3 regions of the Bacillus sp. ABR genome follow, and region 2 is predicted to be linked to each of the others. Evidence: riboswitches for the same ligand, from Rfam matches in the RefSeq annotation. Region 2 holds a riboswitch; each other region holds the start of a gene.
What was found. Region 2 has a riboswitch for thiamine pyrophosphate ahead of tenA (thiaminase II). Riboswitches for the same ligand answer to the same signal wherever they lie in the genome.

Region 1 (3,283 bases), on a different contig from region 2:
GAAGCACCAAAATCAAGTGGGAAACGATCACCACTGACAGAAAAAGCGATTCAGCAAGTGCAAGAGTCGTTTTTAAAGCAGGATGAAGGAACCGCTATCCAACAGAAGCAAGTGAAAAAATCATTTAAAGTGAATAAGAAGAAAGGAATCAGTATCAAACGAAAAGCTGCTAAAGATGGCAAAATGCGCACGTCTGCCGTTCGCTCCATTGATGGACTAGCCATAAATCAATCGGCTGTCTTAACAGAGGACGACCCAGTTGATTTATGGTTTTTAAGCACATCTTCACCTCAGGCACTCATCAGCCGGATTACCTCTTCAAACCCTGATTATTTCGTTCAATTATTTGTTGTTGATTATGAAACAGGACAAGCCTACCCAACGGATCTTATTCAACCGGCAGGCAGTCTGATTGCGTTAAGCAATTTACCAGCGGGTGATTATGCGTTTGGTATTACCAGCGGTGGAGACTTTGGAGACTCATATACATTACAGGTGAATGCCAAAAACCCACCAAATTTCACAGGTGCTGAATCCCTGTCATCAACATTGCAATACTTTGTCGCTACGTATGCCAATGGGGATGTTTTCGCAAATGGTACAAAAGTATATAACAAACAATCTAAGATCGCCGATTATAAATGGGAGCGTGTATTTTACTTCTCATATGATGGAAAATATGAACAGAGAACTCATTCTGTTGACAGTGTGAAGGTGAAAAGTATTTCGGCACCAGTGTCGTACTCTGCTCCATACGCAAGTTCCTCAGAGGCCATTCTCGTCTACTTAGATGTGGAGACTTTATTTATGTATCATGAATCATCGTTTGCTAGCGGGCAGTACTACCATAGTAGCTTTGTTGATACACTTGGGAAGACGACACCAAGACGCTTAGATATTGATGATATGACAAATTACGGTGATCATATTTTAGCTGTAGATTTAAAAACAGGAAAGCCGATCGATTTCTTCAGTGTGTTGAATTTCTACTATGCTGCAGGGATCGAGAAACTGCCAACAATCAGAACGTTGAATTAAGAAAGGCGGTTGACATCAAATCGCCACATGTGTAGAGTAAAGATAATTAAATGACAAAAGTCCACTAGGGGAGTCATGTATGACTGAGACAAGAGAAAATCTTGGACCCTTTGAACCTGATCTAGTTCGTACTAGCGGAGGGAAGTGGAGCTGGACCTTGTCTTATTCATGATTGAATCGATAAGAAGGCCGCTCCATTTGGGGTGGCTTTTTCATTTATTCAACTGAAGAAGAGGAGGCTTTTTTTATGACATTTTCTACGCAATTAAGGAAAGAAGCAGAACCGTTATTTGAAGCCATTTATCAGCATCCGTTCGTCAGAGGCCTGGCAGCAGGAAAGCTGGAAAAGGAACAGATCATTCATTATGTCAAACAGGATGCAGAATACTTACAAGCATTCATTAAAATTTATGCAGCAGCGCTTAGCAGATGTACAGACAGAGAGGATATTGCTTTTTTTCATCAGCAGATTGCGTTTGTACTAGATAGTGAAACGCACCCCCATCAAAACCTTTGCCGAGTGGCAGGAGTAGCATATGATGAGCTCCAAGGTGCTTCTTTGGCTCCGAGTGCTCATCACTATATTCATCACATGCTGCAAGTCGCACAGGAAGGTACGCTTGGTGAAATCATCGCTGTCCTGCTTCCATGTCCTTGGACATATTGGGAAATAGGGAAACGAATGCTCACAGATGTGCAGCCAGACCCGTCACATCCGTTTTATGAATGGATCACGTTTTATGGAGGATTAACCGATTCTGTCACAGGTGAGCTTTGCAAGCGGCTCGATCAATTGGCGGAAGCAGCAAGTGAGAAGGAAAAGGAAAAAATGAAACAGCATTTTATCTTAAGTTGCCAGCTCGAATACAAGTTTTGGGAAATGGCCTTCACTGTTGAAGAGTGGCCAGTTCAACTGGAGGTGCATTCATCATGACATGGAAGATGAAAGAAGTCGTCCTTGCTGTGATTTTATCCGTTGCGTGCGGTGTGATCTATTTAGGATGGTCCACACTTTACTTACCGATTACAGCACTTGTTGGCCCAGCAGGAGGCAATATCATGTTTGGAATATGGGTCATTGCTAGTCCAATCGTTGCGTATATCATTCAAAGGCCGGGGGCTGCCCTGATTGCGGAAACAGCTGCCGCGGCTGTGGAATTATTGACAGGCAGCCACTTCGGACTTTCAGCTTTGCTGATTGGTGTATGCCAAGGGCTTGGGGCAGAAATCGCCTTTGCTCTTTTTGGGTATAAACGATACCGCATGTGGACACTGATGCTGTCTGGTGCCTTTGCCGCTATCGGAGCGATGGCGTACAGTCTCGTGGCAAATGGCTTTAGTTATTACACGCCTCAAGTTTTACTTATGACCCTTGTGACTCAAATTATTAGTGGAATGATACTTGGCGGCTGCCTTGCGAAAGTGGTGGTGGACGCACTATCCAAAACAGGTGTACTGAATCAATATGCCATCATGAAAGAAAAACGAAACAAAGGTGAACAGCATGAATTCATTTCTCGCGTGCAATGATCTGACTGTTCGTTTTTATGAACAGCCTAAGCCTGTTTTAAATCAAATCTCTCTGACGATTCAAAAAGGGGAAAAGGTGCTTATTTTAGGACCGAGCGGAAGCGGGAAATCCACGCTCATTTCGGTTCTGGCTGGAATCATTCCAGAGCATGTGGAAGCAGACATGCAGGGTGAAGTGGTGTTACAAAGACATACAGGCGTCATGTTTCAAGATCCAGACTCTCAGTTTTGTATGCACCGCGTCAATGAAGAAATTGCCTTTAGCTTAGAGAACCGTTCCGTCCCTCGGGAAGAGATGGATGATATCATTCAGCAACTCATGCAAAAAGTCCAACTGAATGTTGATCCGCATACAGAGATTCACACTTTATCTGGCGGCATGAAGCAGCGATTGGCACTTGCTTGTTTACTAGCATTACAGCCGGATGTTCTATTCTTTGATGAACCAACCGCACAGCTTGACCCAGCAGGTAGAATGGACATATTTCAACTGCTGCAGCAGCTTGCAGCCGATCAGCAACAAACCATGATTTTTGTAGAACATGTGCTAGACGGTGTCATCGAATGGATGGATCGGGTGATTTTATTAGATGATCAAGGCTGCATTTTAGCAGATGGGGCTCCAAAAGATGTGCTCGTGACATATGAGGAAGAAATGAAAGAGGCAGGAATTTGGCGGCCAAAATTATTTCCCGAGAAATGGTCCACGATTATT
Region 2 (3,283 bases):
CTGCCACAAAGCCCTGCATACAGCGTAAGGCTCCACATGCACATCCTCTTCAATCAAACCTGCTCCCAGCATGTGATCTGTGACTTGAGGCATGTATTTTTTTACGTTGCTTGCGTCAAGCCACTTAAACGTAGACAAATGCTGCATCCGGCAAAGGGCCTGCTTCTCTTCTTCTGTAAAGGCGACCTTCATGATGCCGCCTGCTGAAGTCCGAATATCAATACCTGATTCATGCAAAAGATCGACCTTTAATTTTTCGTATAATGCCTGGCTTGCTCTGCCTGCCTGAAAGAAAATATCCTCATGCCCCTCTCCTTCAGCATGTGCACCGAGCATCCCGGCAGCCGCACTTGTCGTTTGCTTCCCTATCTCATTCGCTTCAAATAAGACCACCTGTTTTCCTGCTTTTGCAAGGTGATAGGCGATTGACATCCCTATGATTCCACCACCAATGATTGCAACGTCATAATGCTTTTTCATAAGGATTCTCCTTTACCTTTTCAGAAAATGCTTGTGCCATCATACGCGGCTGATGATGAGTAAAAATCCCAGACATGACAGCGATTCCTTTCACATGAGCGTGTTTCAATTCTGAAACTCGTTCTGGGGTCATCCCGCCGATGGCCACCACTGGAATTGTTAGTGCAGTAGTCAGTTCTTTCACAAGCTGTACACCTCTTGCCTGAAGTCCTGGTTTACAAGAGGTGGCATATACGTGCCCAAACATGACATACTCTGCTCCATTTTTCTCTGCTGCTTTCGCTTCTTCTATCGAATGGACGGACACCCCTGCATGAAGGTGAGGGAATTTTCTTCGCAGCTCCTTCGGCGAAAAGCTATGACCCGGAAGATGCACCCTGTGAATATTGGTTAGCAGCGCCACGTCTACTCGGTCATTGATCACGAGCTTTTCTTTCGGCACACCTTCTAAAAGGAGATTCTTCACGAGATCAACAAGCTCACCTGCTGTTTTAGAACGTTCCCGAATATGAATAAAATCCACTTCAGACGCAATGGCTTTTATTTGTTTGATCAGTTCACCCGCAGGAAGCGAATCATTTGTCACTGCGTGGAGTTCCATTTGCACCAACCCCATCTAAGCATGCTGTTTGCCACAATTCTTTTTGATACGCCATCTCCCAAAAATGATATTCGTAATAGCTTGAAATCACAAAATTTTCTTTCATATTGGCGCGTACATGTTCTGGTGCTATTTCTGCTAGTTCATCAAAGCGGTTCACCTGTTCGAAAACGAGTTCCTTAAACCAATCGCCTCCATATGTCAAAATCCATTCTTGATAAATTGGATGGTCAGGTGTTGTTTGTTTCAGCTTTTCACCTACCTCATAATAGAGCCAGTAACACGGTAATAACGCGGCTAAAATCTCTTCAAACCGTCCGCTTTTTACAGATCGATACATATGAGAGGTATACGCATAAGCAGTCGGGGAAGGCTTAAAGTTCTCAATGGCTTCATCAGAAATTTGCAGAAGCTCTGTAAATTTCCTATGCAGCGACAGCTCTGCTTCATACGTGCCCTGGGCATGATACGCCATTCTGCCCGTCGTATGTAAGTCCTCACTAATCGCCGCTCCATATGCCTGCACCTTTGCAAAATGAGTTAAATAATACGAATCCTGCATCACGTAATAGGTGAAACGATCGAGTGAAAGTGTGCCATCCCCAATCCCTTTGACAAAAGGATGCGTAAAGCTTCCATTCCACCATGTTGCTGCAGCCTCTTTACATTCTGTTGAAAACGTCATGTTCCTCTCCTCCTGTTTTTCCATATAAAAAAGCCACTTTCCGCGTGGAAAGTGGCTTGGAATTTGTAAAAAGCATAGTCAAAAACCGCACCACTTCCCTACGCAGGTATGAACCTGTTCAGGTAATGAGGGTCTAAAAGTCGACACTTTTATCTCAGCCCTTTTAAAGGACTCCCCTAGTGGATCAAATATATGATGTTGTACCTCTATCTTAATCAGGAATTGTTCATTGGTCAAGGGTTCATTGTCATTCTAATTGGGCTCTTAGTCCTGCCACATACTCCCGGGAGCCCGATACAAGCACACGGTCGCCGCTTCTAAGTGTCGTATCTCCATGCGGTACTAAGCTGTCTACCCCTCTGAAAATGCGGACAAATACCAAATCACCGGTGAAAGGAAATTCTCTCAGCATGACATTATGATAACGATGATTGTTCATTTGAATTTGATACAAAGAAGAATCCTCATTTGTTAGCAATCGAATCGCATCAGGTGCTTCAATCAAAGCTCTTAGCACCGTTTTAGATGAAAGGAAAGTAGAAAACGTATCAATGCCCGCTTCCTTCAATGTCAGCTCTGCCTCTGCTTTGTTGACACTTGCAATGACTTGTTTTGCTCCTTCTTCTTTTGCAAATAAAGCAATTTCCTTATTTTTCGTCTCACTGCCTGTTGCGACGACAAGGACATCTTCTTGGCCGACGCCTGCCTTTCTCAGCGTCTCATCGTCGTATTGTTCAATTGATTCGACTTCAAAGATAGAGTCTGCCAGCAGTGCTTCCTTATTTTCTTGAAACACATGCAAAATCCGAATGTCATATTCATCCTGATGCAAATCAAGTGTGACAGGTAAGGTCAGCTGATTTGCACCAATAAAGGTCACACGCTTCTTATGGCTCGCCGCTTGTTCTTTTTTAAACAGCGCTTTAAACCAAACAGGTGTTAAAATACTCGTTAGCACAGCAACTAAAATCAGCGCTCCAGACATTTTATGATCAATGACACCGAGCCGCTCACCAATCGTCGCAGCTGCAATGACGAGAGATAATGTTGAAGTTAATAAAAAGCCTGAGCCGATGACCTTATTCATGTCATACCATTTTTTCAAATAAAGAATTGGGATGAGTTTACTAATAAGCAACGCAATAAACAGCAGCGGAATCATGATCATGATGGTTGGATCCTTAAACAGTGCCCATATATTCAGATCCACTCCGACCATCACAAAAAAGATCGGGATTAAAAATCCGTAGCCAAATGAGTCCAGCTGCTGAACGAGCTCTTTATTTGGCGAAAGAAGGGACACAAGTACGCCAGCTAAAAACGCCCCAAGAATATTTTCAGCCCCGAGTGATTCAGATAAGGCAACTAAGACTATAATGAGAGTAAAGATTGCCCTTGTCCCAATTTGCACGGTTCCTTTTGACATCGACTGAAAAATTGACTTTGTCTTAAATACGCGGCCAAATAAATAAAGAAGAATGCCTGCAGCAAATAATAAGAGCAGAAGCCACATGTTC
Region 3 (3,283 bases), on a different contig from region 2:
CCATTCAAACCCAAGAAGTTTAAATTTTGTTTAAATTCACACAACATATCTATCTCTCATATCTGCAAAGAAGTATATTAGTGAAAAAGGAGGCTGCCCTTGATGAAGCAGAAAAAGAAACGAACATCTCCAGAAAGAAAAACAGTCTTTTTTCATTTAACAGATGCTCTCATTCCAAGTGTGGACATGATGGCATATGCAGCAAAGGCATTTTTTCACCTTTTAAGAAAAGCCTTTTCAGCGGTTTGATAAAACCCCGCACAGCATCGTGCGAGGTTCTTTTTTTATGGCTGATAAATTTGACTTCCTTGACTGACAAACTCCTTCGCCTTCTTTTCCATCTCTCTTTTTACTTCTTCAGATTGATTGCGGATATCATGAGAAATTTTCATACTGCAAAACTTCGGTCCGCACATCGAGCAAAAGTGAGCGGTTTTAGCGCCTTCGGCAGGCAATGTTTCATCATGGAACGCCAAGGCTCTTTCTGGATCAAGTGACAGGTTGAATTGGTCCCGCCATCTAAATTCAAACCTCGCTTTCGATAAAGCATCATCGCGCTTTTGAGCCGCAGGATGTCCTTTTGCTAGATCAGCGGCATGTGCTGCAATTTTATAGGCGATCACGCCTTCTCTCACATCTTCTTTGTTCGGCAGACCTAAATGCTCTTTTGGTGTTACATAGCACAGCATTGCTGTTCCGTACCAGCCGATCATGGCCGCACCGATCGCGGATGTAATGTGATCATACCCAGGTGCGATATCTGTTGTAAGAGGCCCTAACGTATAAAATGGTGCTTCCTTGCAAATGTCCATTTGCTTGTCCACATTTTCTTTGATTTTATCCATTGGGACATGTCCGGGCCCTTCAATCATTACCTGCACATCATGTTTCCAAGCAATCTCTGTTAACTCACCTAACGTTTCCAGCTCTGCAAACTGCGCCTCATCATTGGCATCAGCAATCGAGCCTGGTCTAAGTCCATCTCCAAGTGAAAAGGCGATATCATATTTTTTCATAATTTCACAAATGTCTTCGAAGTGAGTGTAGAGGAAATTCTCTTGATGATGAGCAAGACACCATCTTGCCATAATTGCACCACCTCTTGAAACAATTCCGGTCACCCGATCGACAGTGAGCGGAATATATCTTAACAGCACGCCAGCATGAATCGTGAAATAGTCTACACCTTGCTCCGCTTGTTCAATTAATGTGTCCCTGTACACACCCCACGTCAAATCTTCTGCGACTCCATTCACTTTTTCAAGGGCCTGATAGATAGGAACGGTTCCTACTGGGACTGGGCAATTCCGAATGATCCATTCTCTCGTTGTATGAATATCCTTTCCAGTAGACAGATCCATCATTGTATCTGCCCCCCATCTGATCGCCCATGTCATTTTTTCAACCTCTTCATCAATGGATGACGTGACAGCCGAATTGCCAATATTCGCATTGATTTTGACATGAAAATTCCTTCCGATAATCATTGGTTCACTTTCTGGATGGTTAATATTTGAAGGAATGACGGCTCTTCCGCTCGCTACTTCCTCTCTAACGAACTCAGGGCTTAGCTCTTCTCTTATTGCGATAAACTCCATTTCAGGCGTAATGATGCCTTTTTTGGCATAATGCATTTGCGTCACGCGCGCTCCTTGTTTCGCGCGGAGCGGCTTATGATGAAAATTAGTTTGGACAGAATGGATGGACTCCTTCTCCCTTGAACGGTATCCATTATCCTCCGGTCTTACATGACGCCCTTCATAGCTTTCTGTATCTCCTCTTTCTTCAATCCATGCTGCCCTAAGACGCTTTAACCCCTTTGTGACGTCAATATGAACGTTCTCATCCGTATACGGTCCACTCGTATCGTATACACGGACTGGTTCATTTTTTATGTCGCCCGCCTCTGTCACAGTATGTGAGAGCGTAATCTCTCTTTTTGGCACTAAGATATCGGGTCTTGATCCTTTCTCATACACCTTATGGCTGCCGTCAAAGCTAGATAACAATGATTGGTTGGATGGGACACTTTTCTTTTCTTTCATTTGCTGTTCTCTCCTTTTCTTCTTGTCACCGGACAGGATGGAATCAGCACCAGCAAAAAACCAGGCTCTATTTAAAGAACCTGGTTTCGTCGTCAGAAATAAACATGCATATCATTGATATGATACATGCATCATCTTCAACTTCCCCACGCTGGTACGAGCCAGATCAGGTCCAAAGGGTTAAGAAGCTTATACTTCTCTCTCAGCCCATTTACGGGCACCCCTAGTCACTTTTATTGATTTCCACATCAGTGTAGCATAGAGACATCATGAAGAAAAGAAGATTCAGGAAAATAGTTCCTTTCCCCTACAAGCGTTATAGATCATGTTGATATACAGTCTTCTATACATCATCTATCTCTCTCATTTCAATTAAATCTGAAATAATCATTGATCCTTTTCTCCTATTATGTATAATTAATCTAAACGGAGAATTTTTATACAATTTATTTAAAGGAAGTTCTAGTCGATTGCAAACATTTCTCACATTTATCGTCGTAGGATTCTCAATTGCTCTGCCTGTTGGAGCAATCACGGTTGAAATGACAAAACAGGGACTGAAAAACGGATTTTTTCATGGTTTAACTGTCGGAGCAGGCGGTATGACCATAGACTTATTACTCATCTTGGCTTTATATGCTGGATTTGCTCAGTTTTTATCTTTGCCGTTTGTTCAAATCCCGCTCTGGCTGATTGGAGCTGTATTTTTAATGATTCTCGCATACGATTCCATTAAAAATGCGGATCAAGATATTCATTTAGCAGGAGAAAAGGTCAATAAATCATTCGTGAAAACATATCGAAACGGCTTGCTCGTGGCGGTATCTCCTGGAAATCTTGTGTTCTGGGTTTCTGTTTTTGGTGCTGTACTTGCAGATGCTTATACAAAAACAGATTCATCTGAATTTATGCTGGCTGCCGGCGGTATTTTGGCAGGGATTCTCCTTCATGACATTGGTCTACTCACCCTTGTATCCTTAACAAGAAAAGTGATGAATCGGACGATGATCAAGTGGACATCCATTATTGCTGGTATTTTATTATTAGGGTTTGGCTGTTATTTCTTTTACGAATTTTATATAGGCATCAAGGTTTATTTTTAAGAAAAGGCTAAAGTTCGTGATGAACTTTAGCCTTTTTGTGTCAAACTATCGGGTCATGCCTGTTTGTCCTGTTTCAAATTGCGTTCTTCTCATATCTCTAAAGCGTGTGAATGCACCTTCATCTTTCATGACTTG

Region 1: linked by a shared signal. The riboswitch ahead of tenA (thiaminase II) and the one ahead of tenA (thiaminase II) in region 2 are both predicted to bind thiamine pyrophosphate.
Region 3: linked by a shared signal. The riboswitch ahead of thiC (phosphomethylpyrimidine synthase ThiC) and the one ahead of tenA (thiaminase II) in region 2 are both predicted to bind thiamine pyrophosphate.

The regions. Positions count from the first base shown of each region.
Region 1 covers NZ_JAOYSL010000001.1:190,082-193,364, forward strand. Annotated here, with positions in the region: gene OIT90_RS00875 (hypothetical protein) at 1-1,038, shown strand, start outside; TPP riboswitch at 1,095-1,198, shown strand; gene tenA (thiaminase II) at 1,286-1,972, shown strand; gene OIT90_RS00885 (ECF transporter S component) at 1,969-2,568, shown strand; gene OIT90_RS00890 (ABC transporter ATP-binding protein) at 2,543-3,283, shown strand, end outside.
Region 2 covers NZ_JAOYSL010000005.1:41,361-44,643, forward strand. Annotated here, with positions in the region: gene thiO (glycine oxidase ThiO) at 1-480, opposite strand, end outside; gene tenI (thiazole tautomerase TenI) at 464-1,081, opposite strand; gene tenA (thiaminase II) at 1,056-1,766, opposite strand; TPP riboswitch at 1,845-1,954, opposite strand; gene OIT90_RS15670 (monovalent cation:proton antiporter family protein) at 2,014-3,283, opposite strand, start outside.
Region 3 covers NZ_JAOYSL010000002.1:555,001-558,283, forward strand. Annotated here, with positions in the region: gene OIT90_RS08270 (hypothetical protein) at 103-249, shown strand; gene thiC (phosphomethylpyrimidine synthase ThiC) at 285-2,045, opposite strand; TPP riboswitch at 2,172-2,280, opposite strand; gene OIT90_RS08280 (LysE family transporter) at 2,516-3,148, shown strand; gene OIT90_RS08285 (YhcN/YlaJ family sporulation lipoprotein) at 3,194-3,283, opposite strand, start outside.